Linked DNA regions of Bacillus pumilus. The protein of the gene in region 1 binds, or shares a complex with, the protein of each later gene. Links are inferred from orthologs where the notes say so. Each region holds a gene or a part of one and is shown in the gene's direction. Other genes may lie near its edges. The genes, in order: uvrA and mfd.

Evidence for each region.
Region 2: the proteins of uvrA (region 1) and mfd are in contact, whole or in part, in a crystal structure (PDB 4DFC), measured with the Escherichia coli proteins. The link is inferred for Bacillus pumilus from one-to-one orthologs.

What each region holds. Positions count from the first base shown.
Region 1 is NZ_CP047089.1:894,885-906,569, reverse strand. What follows is about bases 7,942-11,365. They hold uvrA (excinuclease ABC subunit UvrA), read left to right. Parts: upstream 7,942-8,288; coding sequence 8,289-11,165; downstream 11,166-11,365. Other genes in these bases: uvrB (excinuclease ABC subunit UvrB), read left to right, coding at 7,942-8,281. Also shown: GPS65_RS04510 (YncE family protein), read right to left, coding at 1-635; GPS65_RS04505 (MFS transporter), read right to left, coding at 912-2,246; GPS65_RS04500 (TetR/AcrR family transcriptional regulator), read right to left, coding at 2,287-2,859; GPS65_RS04495 (PEP/pyruvate-binding domain-containing protein), read right to left, coding at 2,940-5,471; GPS65_RS04490 (CsbA family protein), read left to right, coding at 5,756-6,001; more of uvrB, read left to right, coding at 6,296-7,941; GPS65_RS04475 (hypothetical protein), read right to left, coding at 11,396-11,626. UniProt on the Escherichia coli protein: The UvrABC repair system catalyzes the recognition and processing of DNA lesions. UvrA is an ATPase and a DNA-binding protein. A damage recognition complex composed of 2 UvrA and 2 UvrB subunits scans DNA for abnormalities.
Region 2 is NZ_CP047089.1:3,381,865-3,392,964, forward strand. The notes cover bases 1-4,086. They hold mfd (transcription-repair coupling factor), read left to right. Parts: upstream 1-352; coding sequence 353-3,886; downstream 3,887-4,086. Other genes in these bases: GPS65_RS17000 (anti-sigma-F factor Fin), read left to right, coding at 55-285; spoVT (stage V sporulation protein T), read left to right, coding at 4,026-4,086. In the rest of the region: more of spoVT, read left to right, coding at 4,087-4,562; GPS65_RS17015 (putative polysaccharide biosynthesis protein), read left to right, coding at 4,756-6,360; bifunctional methyltransferase/pyrophosphohydrolase YabN, read left to right, coding at 6,350-7,834; GPS65_RS17025 (RNA-binding S4 domain-containing protein), read left to right, coding at 7,831-8,091; sporulation protein YabP, read left to right, coding at 8,166-8,474; spore cortex biosynthesis protein YabQ, read left to right, coding at 8,471-9,109; GPS65_RS17040 (FtsB family cell division protein), read left to right, coding at 9,128-9,502; GPS65_RS17045 (S1 domain-containing RNA-binding protein), read left to right, coding at 9,585-9,983; spoIIE (stage II sporulation protein E), read left to right, coding at 10,536-11,100. UniProt on the Escherichia coli protein: Couples transcription and DNA repair by recognizing RNA polymerase (RNAP) stalled at DNA lesions. Mediates ATP-dependent release of RNAP and its truncated transcript from the DNA, and recruitment of nucleotide excision repair machinery to the damaged site.

The sequences.
Region 1 (11,685 bases):
AAGGTGCCTGGCTTTCCGTGACCACCAATCCAAATGGACTGTCCATCAAAATGAATACCAGATGGTCGTTCAAGCACAGAGAACGTACGTATAAGTTTTTCCTTCTCAATATCTATAACAGAGACAGTATGGCTTTCTGCATTTAATACGAATAAAGTACCTGCCGGAGAAAGTGTCATAGAAGAAGGTAACTTTCCAGTCTTCACAGTTGCTTTTATGTTTTTACGCTGCGTATCAATAAAATAAACGACATTTTTCTGTGAATCCGCTGCAATTAAGGTGTGAGAAACTGCATCATATGTAAGGGAAGTCAGTCCTTTACTCACATCCATATAATCTGTTGCTGTACCTTTTTTTAAATTAATTTCGATAAGCGATTCTCCTTCTTTACTAGTTGCGATGATGACGTCTTTGTTGATTTGGATAAGATCAGTGAGCGGATGTTTTAAATCAACGGAAGAGATCACTTTATTCTTTTGTAAATCAACGATTGAAAAGGAGGCTTTTTTTAATTGAGAGATGACCGCGATCGATTGAGAGTTTCCAGGTGGAGTAAACTGCTGGTCTTTTCCACAGCCTGACAGGAATAACAATAGAGCTGATAAATAGATCAAAACATATTTTAGACGTGCCATTCTTCCGCTCCTTTGAGTCCTCTATTTTCAAAAAGCATACCACAAAAATTGTGAAAAAAAATCGAAGTTATCAATGCTGAAAGAGATGAAAAACAGAATGTAGGTGGATGAATGAGGATAATTCGATTTAAAGTTTCTTGTTTATCTAGTCAGATGGCTTTTTTTCATCTTTAAAAAAGGATTTTCAATATTTGATTCCTTTGCCAATTATAGCTTACAGTGAGAAAAATAATGAAAACTCCCCCGCTCTAAATCGGCATAGAGCGCAGGGAGTCATTAGGCGGAATGCCCAGATGATGGGGAGGTAGATTTCGTTTTGACGCGTTGGGATAAAAGGAAGCCAAGGATTCCTGCACACATTAATACAATAAATAAAGATTGGAAACCACTCATGATACCAATCAATGTCGACGAAATGATACTGCCAAAATATCGAAAGGTTGAGAAAATACCAGAGGCCGAACCAGATAAACTTTGATCAACAGCTGTTAATGAAGCCATCTGCATACTTGTCATACCAATCCCTGATGAAATTCCCCCCGCGACTAGTGTCACCATAAGCAGTGGTAATGTTGGATACTGACTCAGTGTAATTAACATGATGCCTGATAAAGTGAGGCAGAGAAATGAAAAGCGAATCATTTTTTTCGCGCCTTTTTTTGGATGGAGTCTTGCGCCTAATAAACCGCTAAGAGACATACAAAGAGAAAATACCGATAGAATCATACCACTTTGTGTATGAGAAAGGGCCAGTTGTTGTTCCATAAACAGCGGCATAATGAGGAGGATGGCATACATCACAAAATTACTTAGCATGATCGATAGATTCGCATTTGTAAATGAACTGTTTTTAAATAGGGACAAATCGATGATCGGATTCTTTACTTTCCGTACATGTCTAAAAAATAAAGGAATGACAATCAATGCTAGAATGCCATAAATGAAATATTCATTTAATAGCTGGCTTTTTGAGCATAGAATGACTGTGGCAATTCCGATGGTTAAATACAATGAACCAATCATATCTACTCTTGCGTGTATACGTGTATGCTTTACCTTTGGAATAAGTAAAACACCGGTGACTAGTGTAAGAAATAGGAATGGGATATTCACTAAGAATATAGAATGCCAATCAAAACTCTGAATGAGAATCGATCCAATAAAAGGCCCAAGAGCGGCACCAATACCAGCACCAAATCCAAAGTAACCCATTGTTTTAGACAGTTTTTCGGGTGAGACTGTTGCACGAATCAAAGCGATACTATTCGGTGTTAAAATAGCCCCGCCAGCTGCTTGAATGGAGCGAAAGATGATGAGAAATGCTAGATTAGGTGCTAAAGCACAGCCAATCGAGCCGATTAAAAAGAGTGTCACTCCGGTTAAATACATGCGGCGGTGTCCGTATATATCTCCTAACTTACCAGCGATAGGCTGGGTGACCGCCATGACAATAAGATAAATGGTGACAACCCAAGTAATGTTTGAAATGGATTGATCATAATATGTTGATATGGATGATAGAGCGACTGCGATCATCGTTGAGTTGACCGGAACTAGTATAGCTCCAAGTAACAAAGAATAGATGATCAAGCTCTCTTTTTGTAACCTCAATGTGTATACCACCTTTTGTGAAAAAGAAGAATTCCACCCTTTAAGCGGGAGAAATTCCTCTCATGAAAATGTGTGTGTATGTCTCAATAAAATCCTCTTTTTGTGTTAATACGAGCTGGAAGTCTTGCTCAAGCTGCTGAGTAAAAAAACCAAAATACGTACTAATGAAAATGTCTGCATAAATGTCTTCTTTTCCTTTTAAGACATGCTGTTGAACGCTCATCTTTTTGAAGTATTGTATCAGCATTTCCCTTAGTTCTTGAGGATAAATTTTTTCATGACTAGTCAGATCTTTAAACATTGCCGGTTCTCGCATGCTGATATAAATAAATTCTTTTTTTGAAGTTAAATGTTCAAGGATATAGGAACCGAGAAACTTTAAATCGGTGTACAAATCCCCTTTGAATTCTGCTTCTAAGGTTTTTGTTGGCGTTGATTTCATTTTCATAATGGCAGCAATCACGCCGCGTTTGTTTTTAAAGTTGCGGAAAATAGTTGCTTCACTGACATTCGCTTTTTTAGCTATTTCTTTTGTTGTGGTTTTTTGATAGCCCTTTTCAGTCAATAAATCCATTGTTGCGCGAATGATTCGTTGATTTGTAGATTTTAACAAGCATACTCACCTCAGGTTATGAATGTGTTTGCAACAAAGTAAGTATACCGATAAAACCTATGACCGCCAATATGATCTAGTTAGACACGTGCATGCTGTTTTAATATCTGAATACGTCCATTGCTTCCATCTACTGTCACAAGGTCACCGGATTGAAGTGTTTCTGTTGCTATTCGGGTTCCTAGGACAGCTGGCATCATATACTCTCTTGCGATAATAGCTGAATGAGATAAAATGCCTCCAGCATCGGTTACGACTGCTTTTGCATCTCTAAATAAGCTTGTCCATAAAGGGGTGGTTGTTTTGCAAACTAAAATATCATCCTTTTGAAATTGTGAGAATTCCTCAGCACATGTAATGACTTTTACTCTTCCAGAAACAATACCGCTAGATGCGCCAATTCCATAGATCATATCGCTTGTGTTGTTTTCATTTTCTCTTAATGAACCGAGCGTTCTTTCTGCTTGCTGCAATTCAGCTTCAGTGGGGGTGCCCATATAAGCTGGTGGTTGGATGGCTTCATTCTCTTTCATGTCAATTTTTCTTTGTGCGATGACTGTATCAAATGATGTAGACGTTGTGAGCGCTGTGTGTACCTCCTCATCGTAGAGATACCATAGATCTTCTTGATGAGGAAGCGTTCCTTTTTGTACAAGAAGTTCGCCAATCTTTAATAGATATACTCTGGCTTTAGCATCTAACATGGCATCAATGTAAAAGTGATGATCATCACGGATATTAGCAGCCTGTAGAGCAAATTGGTAAAGTGTCTCAAATTTCGTTTTAAATGCTTCATCCTTCACTTGGCTCATAAAATGTTCATATGTCTCTTGTCTTTTGATGACGGCTTGTGCAAATTCTTCATCAAAATCACTTTGGTGTTGAATGTTGTTTCTGATGATATCTAGGATAAACTCAGGGTTTTCCACCCATGTCTTTTCCGTAAGGTCATGACTTTTCACAGATCGCCAACCATAAACTTGAAGAAATTCCTCTAATGTCGAAATGAAGTGTCTGCCTTTTTCCGATTGAGTGAGTGCATCAAGCAGCTCTGAATTCTTTTCATTGTTTATAAATGCTTGATAAAGTTCTTTATCTTGAAGGACACTCTTTGCAAAATCAGATAGCTTCTTATCTGTTTCAAGTGATTTATTCATCACGCCTATCATCATCTCATGCAGTAGGATCACTTGTGATTGATCACCAGTATACGTCACAAGCATATCTTCAATCATAGCTGATAAAATGACTTGAGGGATGACAATATCAAAATGATCATCATATGCTTGTATATAAAAAGCTTTTAATTCTTCGAAGCCGATGATGGCTTCTTCAATGGTCATCGGTTCCTTTATTTTGAGATCCAGCTTTTCGTAAAAAGGCAAGAAATTTTTCTCTAAAATTTCATACATACGTTCACTTAGATGCGGAAATAACTCAAATAAGCTTTCATCAAAAACTGGTGCGGCTTCTGCACTCGCTTCAGGCAGTGACGGTGATGAATACAGATGTCCTCTATAGAGCTTAATATCTTTAATATTCAGATCAGGCACTTGATATTTTTCACCATTTTTCTTCATACCGCTTTTTAATGCTGGGATGATCAGACTTGAAAAGAGAGGACTTGTTGGACCCGGCATATGATCGTCCATTGAGATCCAGAAATCCTGCAGCTCGTCTGGCTGCATTTGAAAAGAAGCCCCTACTGTTTCATCTGCTGCTTTTGAGAGAGCTGCGGTAATCGGTCTGGCTTGAAGTAAATAAAATGTGCCATTTGCTATCCCAAATTCGATATCGACGCTATGACCATAAAGTGCTTCTACTTGTTTGGTGATGTGCGTGATTTCTACTAGTTGGTCATCATTCAGGCAAAACTGACCAGCCATTTCCTCCGTCACTGCTTGTTCAATGACACCTTCTTGATAAGGAATAATTTGCAGCTCTTTCGTTCCAAGTGATTTTTCAATAGAAAGTGTCTCTTTGTCTATAACAAATGTGTCTGGTGTCACAAGCCCGGAAACGATTGCTTCTCCTAGTCCGTAGCTTGCTGTCAGCATCATTTCATTTGTTTTTCCTGTTATGGGATTCTCACTAAAGATGACACCGGAGACATCAGAATGGATCAATCCTTGAACGACAACAGCCATGAGCGGCATCTCTTCCTCGTTTTCATCCATCTCTTCCTTATACTCTGTTACTCTCACTCCAAAGTAAGAAGACCAACATTCTTTGACAGCCTGTAAGAATTCTTCATCTGTTTTGATATTTAAATAGGTCTCGTACTGTCCTGCAAATGAGGCGCCTTCGAGATCTTCTGCAACAGAAGAGGATCTGACTGCAACTGAGGGATAAGTTTTCCGTAATGATTGAAAGGACGAAAGAAGTTCTGCTTCCATTTGAGAAGGAAACGATGCTTCTTTGATTTTGTCAGCAAGGTTTTGTTCAGTTGGATGCAGGTTGTGATATGAAAGAAAGCTTGAAAAGCTGTTGGTTTTGATAATAAATCCATCTGGGACTGGCAGGCCGTGATTGTTTAATTTGATTAAATTCAGGCCTTTTGCCCCTGCGAGTGATGCGGATTCTTCAGCCGCATGAAATAAAACTGAATACATGGGAATGCCCCCTTATCCAAATAGCCAATGGTTTGTCTATCTCTCTATTGTTTCTAAAATGATAGTGCGCACTATCATTTTAATCATAGAATTTATTGGATGTGACTGTCAAAGACGGAAAGACCTATCTTTACAAAGGGGACATTCTCACTAATTTCCTACTATATCTAAAACAAAAGTCTCCGAACAGAAAGAAAAATAGGGGAAATTGAAAACTGTGAATTGTTCAATATGCCAAACTTTACTATAATCAAGGGAGTAGATCATGAAGAGGGAGGGTTTTTGTGATTACAAAAGCCATATTTGCACTTGTTTTTCCTTTCCTGCTCGTTATTTTATTTTCAAAGGTGACTTATAATCATTATGTGGGCATTGCATTAACAGCAGCGCTTTTATTTGCCTCGTATATGAAGGGCTATACAGAAACCTACTTTATTGTAGGATTAGATATCATTTCTTTAGTAGCTGGTGCATTATATATGGCTAAAAAAGAAATTGAAAAGAGAGAAAAGGCTGAAAAACATCATTGATGTGATTATCAAGAGCGTGTGAGGCCGAAAGGTGACGTTTTTAAGCTGTGCTTACGAATTTTAGTGAGTGCAGCTTTCTTTTTGTTCTCTTTTTCTGCTCATCGCATATCTCTCACCAAAATGTTCCATACTGAAAGGAAGGTTTTCGCAAGAGGGTTATTTGGTATTGAAGAGAGGGTATGACTGTATTGGAAATAAAAATCAAGCAAGAGCCGAACTTTAGTTCGTATTTTTGTGTTCTTTTATGATAATATATTCATTAGATAGATTTCGTAACGAAACGGAGGCTTTGATGTGAGTGACCGCTTTGAATTAGTTTCTAACTATCAGCCCCAAGGAGATCAGCCGAAGGCAATTGAAAAGCTTGTTGAGGGGATCCATCAGGGGAAACAGCATCAAACGCTGTTAGGTGCTACAGGTACGGGAAAGACCTTTACTGTATCCAATCTGATTAAAGAAGTGAACAAACCGACACTTGTCATTGCGCATAATAAGACACTTGCCGGTCAGCTATACAGCGAGTTCAAGGAATTCTTTCCGAATAATGCTGTCGAATATTTTGTAAGTTACTATGATTATTACCAACCAGAGGCGTATGTGCCTCAGACGGATACATTTATTGAAAAGGATGCCAGCATCAATGATGAGATTGATAAGCTGAGACACTCCGCTACGTCTTCATTATTTGAGCGGAGAGATGTCATCATCATTGCCAGTGTCTCCTGTATTTATGGCTTAGGTTCGCCAGAGGAATACCGAGAGCTTGTGCTGTCTTTACGTACTGAAATGGAGATTGAACGCAATCAGCTTCTACGTAAGCTGGTGGACATTCAGTATTCTCGTAATGATATAGATTTTCAGCGCGGAACCTTCCGAGTACGAGGAGACGTCGTTGAAATTTTCCCTGCTTCACGTGATGAGCATTGTATCAGAGTGGAGTTTTTCGGTGATGAAATTGAACGTATTCGAGAAGTGGATGCACTGACTGGAGAAATACTCGGTGATCGTGAACATGTGGCTATTTTCCCAGCATCTCACTTCGTCACTAGAGAAGAAAAAATGGAAAAAGCGATTGTTAATATTGAACAAGAGCTTGAGGAACAGCTCGAAAAGCTTCGAGATAATGGAAAGTTGCTAGAAGCGCAGCGCCTTGAGCAGCGGACAAGATATGACCTTGAGATGATGAGAGAAATGGGCTTTTGTTCAGGAATCGAGAATTACTCAAGACATCTGACCTTGCGTCCTCCTGGTTCAACCCCTTATACATTGCTTGATTATTTCCCAGATGATTTTATGATTGTTGTCGATGAGTCACATGTGACGGTCCCGCAAATCCGCGCGATGTACAACGGGGACCAAGCAAGAAAGCAAGTGTTGGTTGATCACGGATTCCGTCTGCCTTCAGCACTTGATAACAGACCGCTCACCTTTGATGAGTTTGAAAAGCATATCAATCATATTGTGCATGTATCTGCCACTCCGGGTCCTTATGAGCTTGAGAAAACCCCAGAGGTTGTGGAACAAATTATTCGTCCAACAGGTTTACTTGATCCAATTATTGAAGTGCGTCCAATTGAAGGTCAAATTGATGACTTAATTGGAGAAATTCATGCGCGGATTGAGAAAAATGAGCGTGTGCTCGTGACGACGCTGACGAAGAAAATGTCTGAGGATCTGACAGATTATTTAAAAGAGATTGGAATCAAGGTCAATTATCTGCATTCAGAAATTAAGACCCTTGAGCGGATTGAGATTATTCGCGATTTACGTCTCGGAAAATATGATGTGCTTGTGGGAATCAACCTTCTTCGTGAAGGACTGGATATTCCAGAGGTGTCGCTTGTGACGATTTTAGATGCAGATAAAGAGGGCTTCTTACGCTCTGAAAGATCCCTTATCCAGACGATTGGCCGGGCAGCGAGAAATTCAGAAGGCCGGGTCATTATGTATGCAGATAAAATGACCAAATCAATGGATATTGCGATTCAAGAAACGAAGCGAAGACGAGAGCAGCAAGAGGCATATAATGAAAAATATGGAATTACACCGCAAACCATCCATAAGAAAATTAGAGATGCCATTAAAGCAACAAAGATACATGAAGAATCGGAAGAATATGAAACAAATGCAGCACCAAAGCTGTCAAAAATGAGCAAAAAAGAACGAGAAAAAGTGATCGAAAAGGTCGAGATGGAAATGAAAGATGCAGCAAAAGCGCTTGATTTTGAAAAAGCAGCAGAATTAAGAGATCTATTGCTAGAGCTAAAAGCGGAAGGATGATTGCCTGATGGCTATGGAACGAATAGAGGTGAAAGGTGCTAGAGCCCACAACCTTAAAAATATTGATGTGAATATCCCGCGTGACCAGTTAGTGGTCATCACGGGTTTATCTGGTTCAGGAAAATCGTCTCTTGCTTTTGATACCATTTATGCAGAGGGGCAGCGCAGGTACGTTGAATCTCTTTCAGCGTATGCGCGCCAATTTCTCGGTCAAATGGATAAACCGGATGTAGATGCCATTGAAGGTCTTTCTCCGGCGATTAGTATTGATCAGAAGACAACGAGCCGGAACCCTAGATCAACGGTCGGAACAGTTACTGAAATCTATGATTATTTACGTCTCTTGTATGCTCGAGTTGGGAAACCGATTTGTCCGATACACGGGATTGAAATTACGTCCCAAACGATTGAGCAGATGACAGATCGCATTTTAGAATATCCAGAAAGAACGAAATTGCAAGTGCTTGCGCCAGTCGTATCTGGCCGCAAAGGGACACATGTCAAAGTACTTGATCAAATTCGAAAGCAGGGCTATGTTCGAGTAAGAGTCGATGGAGAGATGGAAGATCTATCAGAAGAGATCGAGCTTGAAAAGAACAAGAAGCATTCCATTGAAGTCGTGATCGACCGAATTGTGGTGAAGGAAGGCGTCGCGGCTCGGCTGTCTGACTCTCTTGAAACGGCGCTGCGACTAGGTGAAGGCCGTGTGATGATTGACGTGATTGGACAAGAAGAGTTGTTATTCAGTGAACATCATGCCTGTCCGCACTGCGGATTCTCTATTGGTGAGCTTGAGCCTAGAATGTTTTCGTTTAATAGTCCTTTTGGTGCCTGTCCGAGCTGTGATGGGCTTGGCTCTAAACTAGAAGTTGACCCTGAGCTTGTCGTTCCTAATAAGGATTTGACGTTACGCCAGCATGCCATTGCCCCATGGGAGCCGCAGAGCTCACAATACTATCCTCAGCTCCTTGAGGCAGTATGTACACATTATGGTATCGACATGGACATTCCTGTGAAAGATATCCCGTCGCATTTATTCGATAAAATTTTATATGGAAGCGGCTCTGAACGGATTTATTTCAAATATGAAAATGATTTTGGTCAGGTACGTGAAAATGAAATTGAATTTGAAGGTGTTCTACGTAACATTGAACGACGTTATAAAGAAACCAGCTCGGATTATATTCGTGAGCAAATGGAGAAATATATGGCGAACCAGCCATGTCCGACATGTAAAGGATATCGTCTGAAAAAAGAGACGCTTGCGGTTCTGATCAATGGCAAACATATTGGAGAAATCACTGATTTGTCTGTCTCTGATGCCCTTGATTTATATGGTCAAATCGAGTTGTCTGAGAAAGATTTGCAGATTGCTCAGCTCATTTTACGCGAAATCAAAGAGCGCTTGTCTTTCTTAAATAATGTGGGATTAGATTACCTCACATTAAGCCGCTCCGCTGGCACACTATCTGGAGGAGAGGCGCAGCGGATTCGTCTGGCTACTCAAATCGGTTCAAGGCTGACAGGTGTTCTTTATATATTAGATGAACCATCTATTGGTCTGCATCAGCGTGATAATGACCGATTGATCGGGACATTGAAAAACATGCGCGACATCGGGAATACCCTCATTGTCGTCGAGCATGATGAAGATACGATGCTAGCCGCTGATTATTTGATTGATATTGGACCTGGAGCAGGAGTTCATGGGGGAGAAGTGATTTCAGCTGGGACACCGGAAGAAGTCATGAAGGACAAGAAATCTTTAACAGGACAATATTTATCTGGAGAGAAATTTATCCCACTACCGATTGAAAGAAGAAAGCCTGATGGCCGCTATATTGAAATCAAAGGTGCAAAAGAAAACAACCTGAAAAACGTCAATGCGAAGTTCCCTCTAGGCGTCTTTACAGCTGTGACTGGGGTGTCTGGTTCAGGAAAAAGTACGCTTGTGAATGAAATTCTATTAAAATCACTTGCGCAAAAACTTCACAGAGCGAAGGCGAAGCCAGGACAACACAAAGAAATCAAAGGAATGGATCATTTAGATAAGGTGATTGATATTGATCAATCTCCAATCGGTCGTACGCCAAGATCCAACCCTGCCACGTATACAGGTGTATTTGATGATGTGCGAGATGTGTTTGCACAAACCAATGAAGCCAAGGTACGAGGGTATAAAAAAGGCAGATTCAGCTTTAACGTCAAAGGTGGACGCTGCGAGGCATGTCGCGGAGATGGCATCATTAAAATCGAAATGCACTTTTTACCAGATGTGTATGTGCCTTGTGAGGTGTGCCACGGGAAACGGTATAACCGGGAGACACTTGAGGTCACATATAAAGGGAAAAACATTGCTGATGTACTTGAAATGACTGTGGAGGACGCACTCCAATTTTTCGAGAACATCCCGAAAATTAAGCGGAAGCTTCAAACGATTTTTGATGTCGGACTAGGGTACATTACACTTGGACAGCCTGCGACGACATTGTCTGGAGGAGAGGCGCAGCGTGTGAAATTGGCATCTGAGCTTCATCGTCGTTCAAACGGAAGGTCTCTTTATATTTTAGACGAGCCGACAACAGGTCTGCATGTGGATGATATTGCCCGTTTATTAAAAGTGCTTCAGCGTTTGGTCGAAAACGGAGATACGGTACTAGTGATTGAGCATAACCTTGATATTATCAAGGCTGCTGATTACCTCGTTGATCTCGGACCAGAGGGCGGTGCAGGCGGCGGAACGATCATTGCCTCTGGGACTCCAGAGCAGATTGCAAAAGAAAAAGCTTCTTACACTGGTCGATACTTAAAGCCGATTTTAGAGCGTGACCGTAAACGAATGAAACAGTTGGTCAAAGAAACAGAAAGTGTGACTTCATCATAAAAAACCCCCTCTTTTAAGAGGGGGTTCAGATTGTTGACAAAGGGCTAAAATGATCTTTATTTTAGCCCTTTGTCTTCTTTTCAGCGTGATAGAAAACCTTTGAAGTCTAGGAAGGACGAGTAACGGAGTGGAGCGAATTAAACATTCGTGAGCACCGGAACGCAGTCCTGACAAAGAATGCGAGGGTTTGTCTACACGCTGAAACCCCTCTTTTAAGAGGGGTTTTTCTTTTATTGCGCATCTTCCTTTGGCATTAAATGACTGAGTTGCGTTAAATCCTTCAAAATATGCGTGCTGCTGCTGTCGAGCAGTACCTTTAAATAACGGATATCACCATACTTAGGATGAGACGGATGAATGGTCTCAAGCTCCCTGATCATATCGCTGTTCATGCTTTTTTGTTTCTGTATAAGGTCTAAAAGCGTTTGAGCCGTCTGGTTAGTATTATGATGATCTGTCAAAATAATTACCCCCTATAATGATAATCACCATCTTTTACACATATTTTAAAGGGTAATCC
Region 2 (11,100 bases), 2.5 Mb from region 1 along the record:
AATGAAAAGCAAAGCACATACTGATCATAAAATCTCAGCATGGGAGGATCACGTATGGCTTTGCATTATTACTGCCGGCACTGTGGTGTAAAGGTTGGCAGTCTAGATGAATCTGCTGTTCAAAGTGAAGCACTCGGATTTCATCACTTAACAAATGAGGAAAGAAACGATATGATTTCTTATAGGGAAAATGGTGATTTACATGTGCAAACCATTTGTGAGGATTGCCAAGAGGCGCTCGAAAGAAATCCTGATTACCATCAGTATCATACCTTTATTCAATAAAAAGCTTTGGTGTAGATAATAGACCAAAGCGTTTTTCTGTTTTAAACAAGCAGGGAGGAGGAGCCAAATGAAAAATATACAATCATTTATCAAACAAAGTGATGATTTTCAGTCCATTTTTAATGGGCTAAAGGAAGGTTTAAAAGAACAACTGCTCGCCGGACTATCAGGCTCCGTCAGATCTTTATTTACAGCCGCTATATCAGACGAACTTAAGCGGCCGATGTTTATTGTGACTCACAACTTGTATCAAGCGCAGAAGGTAACAGATGATCTTGCCAGTGTGATGTCAGATCGCTCGGTCCTTCTTTATCCTGTGAATGAACTTATTGCTTCAGAAATTGCCGTGGCGAGTCCTGAGCTCAGAGCACAGCGTCTAGATGTGCTGAACCGGCTGGCGAATGGAGAGAACCCCATTATCGTCACCCCGGCTGCTGCGGTGCGCAGAATGCTTCCGCCAGTTGAGCTCTGGAAGGAGAGTCAGATCCATTTAAAGCTTGGTGAAGAAATTGATTTGGAGGCGTTTTCAAAACAGCTTGTACAAATCGGTTATGACCGGACGTCGATGGTTGCTGCGCCCGGAGATTTTAGTGTGCGCGGAGGAATCATTGATATTTATTCGTTAACGGAAGATCATCCGATCCGTATTGAGCTGTTTGATACAGAAGTAGACTCAATTCGAACGTTCCATTCGGATACACAGCGCTCATTAGAAACACTTCAAGAAATTAAAATCGGTCCCGCAAAAGAGCTTATTGTCAGAGGCCCTGAACGAGTGAGAGCCATTGAACAGCTTGATCAAGGACTTGCGAATAGCTTAAAGAAATTCAACTCGGACCAGCAAAAAGAATTGCTGCATCAACATATTACTGCTGATCGAGAGAAGCTGCTAGAAGGTATCTTGACACAGGAAATGACGAAGTACCTGTCCTATTTCTATGAAAAACCTGCTAGTTTGCTAGATTACACTTCACAGGATACGATTATTATTTTAGATGAAATAAGCAGAATTCAGGAGATGGAAGAACAACTTGAGCAGGAAGAAGCGGATTGGACCATTAGCCTGCTTGAAGAAGGCAATATCCTTCATGATTTAACCCTTTCTTTCCCGTTCCAACAACTGATCAATCAGCAATCCCGGTCAATTCTGTACTACTCCTTGTTCCTGAGACATGTCCAGCAGACAAATCCGCAAAATATCGTCAATGTCTCTAGTAAGCAAATGCAGAATTTCCACGGGCAGATGAATGTGCTTGCAAGTGAAATAGAACGCTACAAAAAACAACAATACACAGTTGTTTTCTTAGGTGCGGATGAAGAACGGACAGACAAACTGTCTTCTGTCTTACATGATTATGACATTGAAGCCGCTCTTGCTAAGCCGGAAGCAGAGCTTGTAAGCGGACAGGTGTATATTTTACAAGGTGAGCTGCAAACAGGCTTTGAACTACCGTTATCGAAAATTGCCGTGATCACAGAAGGCGAGCTCTTCAAAAAACGTGTGAAGAAGCAGGCACGTAAGCAAAAGCTGACCAATGCAGAGCGAATTAAGAGCTATTCAGAGCTTCAAGTCGGCGACTATGTGGTGCATATTAACCACGGGATTGGTAAGTATTTAGGAATTGAAACGCTTGAAATCGGCGGCATTCATAAAGACTATTTAAATATTCATTATCAAGGAAGCGACAAGCTTTATGTACCGGTTGAACAAATTGATCAGGTGCAAAAGTATGTTGGATCAGAAGGTAAAGAGCCAAAGCTGTACAAACTAGGCGGCAGCGATTGGAAACGTGTGAAGAAAAAAGTGGAGTCCTCTGTACAGGACATCGCAGATGATCTCATTAAGCTGTACGCAGAACGTGAGGCAAGCAAAGGGTATGCCTTCTCGCCTGATCATGAGATGCAACGCCAGTTTGAATCAGCGTTCCCTTACCAGGAAACAGATGATCAGATCCGTTCGATTCATGAAATCAAACAAGATATGGAGCGGGAACGTCCTATGGACCGCCTGCTTTGTGGAGATGTGGGATACGGAAAAACAGAAGTGGCGATTCGAGCCGCCTTCAAAGCAATTGCTGACGGGAAGCAGGTTGCACTGCTTGTGCCGACAACCATCTTAGCGCAGCAGCATTTTGACACGATTATGGACCGATTCCAAGACTATCCTGTTAAAATCGCTCAGCTGAGCCGTTTCCGTACGAGAAAAGAAACAACTGACACGTTAAAAGGGTTGAAAAATGGAACGATAGATATGGTGATCGGTACACATCGTTTGCTTTCGAAAGATATTGTTTATAAAGACTTAGGTCTGTTGATTATTGATGAAGAGCAGCGTTTTGGTGTAACGCATAAAGAGAAAATTAAACAGATGAAAGCCAATATTGATGTTCTGACATTAACGGCTACGCCAATTCCGCGTACGCTGCATATGTCTATGCTTGGCGTACGGGATTTATCGGTTATTGAAACACCGCCTGAAAACCGTTTCCCTGTTCAAACCTATGTGGTCGAGTACAATGGCGCTTTAGTTAGAGAAGCGATTGAGCGAGAACTAGCACGTGGTGGTCAAGTGTACTTCCTGTACAACCGTGTCGAGGATATTGAACGTAAAGCAGATGAAATCTCTATGCTAGTCCCAGATGCGAAAGTCAGCTATGCACACGGGAAAATGAGTGAGAACGAACTGGAATCAGTGATGATCAATTTCCTTGAAGGTGAATCAGATGTATTGGTCAGTACCACCATCATTGAAACGGGAGTCGATATTCCGAATGTGAACACGCTCATCGTCCATGATGCGGATAAAATGGGGCTTTCTCAGCTGTACCAGCTAAGAGGACGAGTAGGACGCTCAAATCGTGTCGCATATGCTTATTTCACGTATCGAAAAGATAAAGTTTTGTCTGAAGTAGCAGAGAAGAGACTTCAAGCCATTAAAGAATTCACAGAGCTCGGATCAGGATTTAAAATTGCGATGCGAGATTTAACAATTCGAGGAGCAGGCAATTTACTTGGTGCACAGCAGCATGGATTCATTGATTCTGTTGGATTCGATCTCTATTCTCAAATGCTGAAAGAAGCCATCGAAGAAAGAAGAGGCGATACGACGGCTCAAGATAAATTTGAACCGGAAATCGATCTGCAAATCGATGCCTATATCCCAGACACTTACATTTCGGATGGAAAGCAAAAGATTGAGATGTATAAACAATTCAGAGCGATTGGATCCATTGAAGAGCGAAAAGAGCTTCAAGATGAAATGATCGATCGATTCGGTGAATATCCGCAAGAAGTGGCGGATTTGTTCACGATTGCGACAATGAAAGTATACGCCGTGCAGGAACGTGTTGAATTAATCAAGATGGAGAAAGGCATTGTCAGACTCACCCTTGAAGAGCAAGCAAGCGGTGAAATCGACGGTCAAAAATTATTTGCGCTCGGCAGTAAATATGGCCGTGATATTGGCTTGGGAATGGAAGGCAGCAAGCTAATTATTTCTGTCCAGACGAAAGGCAAGAAGACGGAGGAATGGCTTGAAATCGTTCTGAATATGCTTCGAGGCCTTCAAGATGTGAAAAAAGAAACCATTCCATCTTCATAAAAATTTGTTTGTCTCTCGTGTATATTACGTTTGATGTGACGGATACTAATCTCAGGGTCAAGTGGTGAATGTTGCATAAAGTGGACGCTTTTGCTCCATTCACCCAACACATCATCAAACGAAAGAGAGGCAGCAGTGAATGAAAGCAACTGGAATTGTACGCCGCATCGATGATCTAGGTAGAGTGGTTATTCCGAAGGAGATTCGCAGAACATTGCGCATCCGGGAAGGAGATCCGCTTGAGATTTTCGTCGACCGCGATGGAGAAGTAATTTTGAAGAAGTATTCGCCGATTAGTGAGCTAGGAGACTTTGCAAAGGAATATGCTGATGCATTATTCGACAGTTTGGGTCATTCCATCCTGATTTGTGATCGAGATACGTATATTGCTGTATCCGGCAGTTCGAAAAAAGAGTACTTAAATAAATCCATCAGTGATTTACTTGAACGAACAATAGACCAGCGTAATTCTGTATTAGAAGAAAGCAAAAAAGAAATTCAACTTGTCGATGGTATTGATGATGACGTATCTGCTTATACCATTGCACCTATTGTTGCAAACGGAGATCCGATTGGCGCCGTCGTCTTATTTTCTAAAGAGCGTTCAATGGGGGAAGTGGAGCATAAAGCAGCAGAAACAGCAGCTGGCTTCTTAGCCCGTCAAATGGAACACTAGGTCTAATAATTCTATATCATTTTGATAAAACGAGAGAATGCCGATGAAATCATTTGATTTTGTCGGCGTTTTTTATATGGGATGAAACACAACGGGGAATGTGTCGTCTACTCCTTAGAAAGAAACGGCTTTTCATTCACGTATGATATAATGAGTGCGTTTAACTGTAGATCTATTTTTAAAGGAGTCATCCATGAAAAATACTGTGAATCAGCCGCATTGGCTTTTCCAGGGTGCGGTGATTTTGACCATCGCAGGCTTGTTATCAAAGGTACTAAGTGCCGTTTATCGTGTTCCGTTCCAGAACATCGTAGGAGACACTGGGTTTTATATTTATCAGCAAGTGTACCCTTTCCTTGGTATTGCGATCATGCTTGGCACCACAGGGTTTCCTGTCATGGTGTCCAAGCTTTTGAGTGAGTATGGGGAAGAGGATCGACGGATCATTTCAAGGGTATCCTTGGTCTATATCACTTTACTGAGCCTTGTCTTATTTCTTTGTCTTTACATAGGAGCAGGCAGAATTGCGAGCCTTATGGCGGACAGTCAATTAATTTTGCTCATCCAGATGAGTGCTTTTGTGTTTCTATTTCTGCCGCTCACTGTGATGCTGAGGGGCGTTTTTCAGAGTGACGGTATGATGCTTCCAACGGCTGTTTCTCAATTAGTGGAGCAGCTCATCAGGGTAGGCGTTCTGCTTGTTTTATCCTTTTATTTCGTGAGACACGGCTATTCGCTTTATGAAACAGGGGCGGGTGCGGTCTTCTCCTCCATAGCCGGAAGTGCGGCCTCGCTTATCCTGCTTCTTTTTCTTTGGCTCACTTACCGAAAACAGTCTTCTGCACCTATGACAGTCAAGCAGACTACACTTCGGAAAAAGGATGTTTTGAAGAGTTTGATACTGTATACATTCACGATTTGTGTCAGCGGACTACTCATTTTATGGATGCAAATGATTGATGCCTTTCATCTGTATGCGCTGCTACGCAGTGAGGGTCTGAGTGAAGCCGCGGCAAAGGCGGCAAAAGGTGTATATGACCGAGGGCAGCCGTTTTTACAGCTAGGGACGGTGTTTGCCATTAGCATTGGAACCTCTCTTGTGCCATTTTTATCTGCTGCCATGAGGAATGGAGAGCATGAAGCGATCAGGCAAAAAGTACGGACATCGTTTAAGACTACATCGGTTTTAGGGATTGGTTCAGCAGTTGGGCTGATGTGTATTCTTTCGTCAGTCAACATCATGCTTTTTCGTAATGATTTAGGTACCGATGCGCTGCAAATTTTCTGTATTTCCATCGCATTTACTTCGATTGCGATTACGCAAGCAGCTTTACTTCAAGGTCTCGGGCATACTGTGTATCCGGCTGTTGTGGTGCTTCTCAGTGTACTGGTGAAATGGATACTCACACTTGTACTTGTGCCGCTATTAGGCATCTACGGTGCGGCATGGTCAACTGTGTGTGGTTTCCTCGCTGCCGCTCTGCTCAATGCCTTTTATTTGAGGCACAAAGGATGGATTTCGTTGAGAGAGCTGTTCCCAGTGAGAATTCTTTTATCGGCCGCTTTCATGGCCATCGTCTTAATAGGGTATCAGGCACTGTTTTCTTGGGTCATTCCCTTTGAAAAACGTCCTTTTTCCGTTTTAGAGAGCCTGACGTCAGTTTTTATTGGTGGTTTCGCCTTTTTATATAGTATTCTTAAGCTAGAAGTATTTACGGACGAGGAATGGAGACTCATTCCATTAGGAGAAAAGATTTTATATTTTAAACAGATGAGAGGGAATCAAAATGGCAGGTAAGATTACCGTCGTCGGTCTTGGGGCAGGCGACATGGATCAGCTGACGCTCGGTGCATACAAGCAGCTGAAGCAGGCGAAAGAAGTATTTATGAGAACGCAGGACCACCCGCTTACCGCAGAGTTGATGCAGGAGGTCCCGTCACTGACCTTTTTTGATGAGATTTATGAAAAGCACGATCAGTTTGATGCGGTCTATCAGGAAATCACAGAAATTTTATTTAAAGAGGCAGCGGAAAAGGAGATTGTGTACGCAGTACCAGGTCATCCATTTGTCGCAGAAAAGACTGTTCAGCTATTAGTTTCTCAGCAGCAAGAGCGTGGGATTGAGGTGTCTGTTGCTGGTGGACAAAGCTTTTTGGATGCGACGTTTAATTCCTTGCAGATCGACCCAATCGAGGGATTGCAATTCGTTGATGCAGGAGATATGAGAGCGGACGATCTCAAATTGACCCAGCATGTCCTCATTTGTCAGGTATATGATCAGATCACTGCTTCGAATGTGAAACTCACGCTGATGGAAAAGCTTCCTGATGATTATGAAGTCTATATAGTAACTGCGGCTGGAAGCAGCCTGGAACAGATTACTGCCGTTCCTTTATTTGAACTTGATCGAGATGTGTCGATAAATAACTTAACGAGTGTTTATGTACCTCCGATTCAAGATGAAAAGCTGCTTTACAAACAATTTGACACCTTCCGTGACGTCATCCGTACATTAAGAGGTCCGGGCGGCTGTCCATGGGATCAAAAACAAACCAATGAGTCACTTAAACCCTATTTAATTGAAGAATGCTATGAACTGCTTGAAGCGATAGATGAAGATGATCCAGACCATATGGTGGAGGAGCTCGGAGATGTGATGCTACAGGTGTTACTTCATGCTCAAATCGGTGAAGATGATGGCTTTTTCTCCATTGATGATGTCATCCAGCATGTCACAGAGAAAATGATTCGTAGACATCCCCATGTGTTTGGTGACACAAATGTGTCTGAAGCAGAAGACGTGGTCGTCAACTGGGAAAAAATCAAGCAGTTGGAGAAGCCGGAGCGGGCAGCCTCTATGTTGCAATCCATCCCTGCGACGCTTCCAGCATTAACGAAGGCATATAAGCTTCAAAAAAAAGCCGCCAAAGTAGGCTTTGATTGGACAGACGTGAACGATATTTGGAACAAATACGAAGAAGAAAAGCAGGAATTTCTCGTTGAAGTGGCAGAGAAGCCGGACGAAAGTGCAACGAAGCAGATGACAGATGAATTTGGAGATCTTTTGTTTGTTCTCGTCAACATTGGAAGGTTCTATCAGCTAGAGCCTGAAACGGCGCTCGCTTCCGCCAACACAAAATTCATGCGACGCTTTCAGCATATTGAACAAAAAGCAAAGGACATGGGACGTTCATTAGAAGAATTAACAATAGAGGAAATGGACGATCTATGGAACGATGCCAAACGTATAGAAAGAGGTGATCATACATGAGATTAGATAAATTTTTAAAAGTGTCCCGTTTAATTAAAAGAAGAACATTGGCAAAAGAAGTCGCTGATCAAGGCAGAATTTCTATTAACGGCACACAGGCGAAAGCCAGCTCTGACGTGAAAGAAGGAGACGAGCTTAAAATCCGTTTTGGTCAAAAGCTCGTGACGGTGCAAGTCAACGAGTTAAAGGACACAACGAAAAAAGAAGAAGCTGCTGGCATGTATACTGTGCTAAAAGAAGAAAAAACAGCAGAATAGGGCTTGTTCTAAATGATCCTCCTGTCACATACAATGCAGTAACAATGCAAGTATGAGATATGGGGGATGTATAAATGAATCAATATTATAATCAACCTCAAGGCACGAAGCTGTCATCAGAAGCAGAACACAATATCACAATGCGAAACAGAAAGCATTTAGATATTACCGGTGTCAAACAGGTGGAAAGCTTCGATAATGAAGAATTTCTGCTTGAGACGGTCATGGGGATTCTCGCGATTCGTGGAGAAAATCTGCAAATGAAAAACCTAGATGTCGAAAAAGGCGTTGTGTCGATTAAAGGACGTGTCTTTGACTTAATTTATGTAGATGAGCAGCACGGGGAGAAAGCTAAAGGATTTTTTAGCAAGCTGTTTAAATGACGCTGACAGTCCAGTTTTATACGATGCTTTCGATGGTAGCGATGGGCATCTGGCTGGGCGCATCGCTTGATACGTACAAGCTGTTTGTGAATCGGGAAAAGACAGCAAAATGGCTTTTGATCATACACGATCTCCTTTTTTGGCTCGTACAGGGTCTCTTATTCTTTTATGTTCTGCTGCTGACAAATGAAGGAGAATTCAGGGTTTATATCTTTCTAGCCGTTGCACTAGGTTTCTCGATGTATCAGGCATTGATGAAACAGCTGTATATGAACATTCTCAAGTTTCTGGTGATGTGTGTGTATCAGGCCGTTCTCATTCTGAAACGGCTGGTCATGTCCATCGTCTTCCAGCCAATTCGCTGGCTGATTTCCTTCATCATAAGTGCTATTATGTTCTTGCTCCACTTGCTCTTACGTCTTGTTCATTTTACGTTTCGGCTCGTGTGGAAGGTGCTGTCCATTGTCTGTTATCCGCTCATCTGGTTACTCAATGTGACCATTATTCATCGGATTCCCGAAAAATGGCGAACATCAATGAGATTGTTTTTCTCTAAAGGAGCAGGAATTTTACAAGGGACCAAGAAATTATCTGGTACCATCAAAACGAAATGGAAACAATTCTGGACAAAGTAAGAGAGGAGGCCTTCAACCTTGAACAAGAGAAAAAGAAATATCGCACAAATTCAAAATGATTACCAAAAACAAATGGAACAGCAAGCACAGCGCTTAAAACGCAAACGCCGTGGACTCCTTAGAAGGCTTACCGTGTTTGGTGTGATTGCGCTCATGTTTGTTGTCTTGGTGATAAGTGCCCTCTGGTCGCAATCGTCCTCATTAAAGGAAAAAGAAGAGAAGAAGGTTGCGCTTGAAAAAGAATTGAAGCAATTACAAACAAAGCAGGAAGATATTTCTGATGAAATTAAAAAGCTGAAAAGCAAAGAATACGTACTCGAACTGGCACGACGGGACTATTATATGTCCAAAAAAGGCGAAAAAATCTTTGATGTGGGCAATAAGAGCGATTAGCCTTGTTGACACTTAAAATTCAGTTTATGTATAATTGAACAAATGAGATTTTTTTATAAGTCTAAGGAGGAGCACTTTTTTTATGTCGATTGAAGTTGGCAGCAAGTTACAAGGGAAAGTTACGGGCATTACAAATTTTGGAGCTTTTGTGGAGTTGCCAGGCGGTTCAACTGGTCTCGTTCATATCAGTGAGGTAGCCGATAACTATGTAAAAGATATTAATGAGCATTTAAAAGTCGGTGAACAAGTTGAAGTGAAAGTGATTAACGTTGAAAAAGACGGTAAAATCGGCTTGTCCATTAAAAAAGCAAAAGATCGTCCTCAACAACAACAATCAAGACCAAGCAGAAATGATTTCCGTCCGAAGGAATCGTTTGAGCAAAAAATGAACAAATTCTTAAAAGATAGTGAAGACCGCTTAACATCTTTAAAACGTAACACGGAATCAAAACGTGGGGGACGCGGAGCAAGAAGAGGTTAACTTGTTGCTGCTTTCTATATATCTTTCACAACAAAGCACCTGCTGTCCGCAGGTGTTTTTTTCTTAATTCATCCGACATTTTTTGAGATTTCGCCATTTAATTTAAAACTTCCTATTGACGGACAAGCGATTCCTTTGTATTATATATCTTGTGCTTCTTAGCGCATTTTTATTATGGCGGTGTAGCTCAGCTGGCTAGAGCGTACGGTTCATACCCGTGAGGTCGGGGGTTCGATCCCCTCCGCCGCTATCCTTTTGTTTAGAACATAAAAGCAAGGCCCGTTGGTCAAGCGGTTAAGACACCGCCCTTTCACGGCGGTAACACGGGTTCGAATCCCGTACGGGTCATCGTCGAAAACAGCTTTCTTTAGGAAAGCTGTTTTTTTGTGTCTTCGTAAAATTCTGATGAAAGACATCGACTTTCATGAAAGTATGCCTCTTTGACGAATAAAGCGTCGAACGTTTTATGGAAACGACAACTTCTTTTGACAAAATTTCTTTTTCACCTTCGCTATAATGACAAGCAACGAATATCAGGTGGGGGATGAAAAGATGGAAAAACTAGAAAGAAGAACTGATTTAACAGGAGCGGGGTTTGAAAGAATCAGTGCAGGGTTAAAGAAGATGAAAAACCTGTTTCTTCATCATACGCATTCTCTTTTTTTCTATAAAGGGTTTATTTATGTCGTTCTAGGCTTTTTATTAGGACGAGCCTTTATATTATCTGAAATCATGCCATTTGCTCTGCCTTTCTTTGGGTCCATGCTGCTTATCAAAAGAGACAAGGCCCTGCTTGCTTGTCTCGCTTTACTTGCTGGAGCCATGACGATATCACCTCAAAATGCATTGTTTGTGTTTGCATCGCTGATCGTCTTCCTCCTTATGTCCAAGGTGGTTTCTTTCATCATCAAAGATCCAGTGAAAACATTGCCGGTTGTCATTGTACTGTCAATGCTGATCACCAGAGGAGCATTTGTTTACCTAGAGCAAGGTGCTGTGCAAAGCTACGATTACGTTATGGCGGGTGTCGAGGCAGGACTTGCCTTCATTTTGACACTGATTTTCCTTCAAAGCCTGCCGATTTTTACAGTCAGGAAAATCAAACACTCCTTAAAGG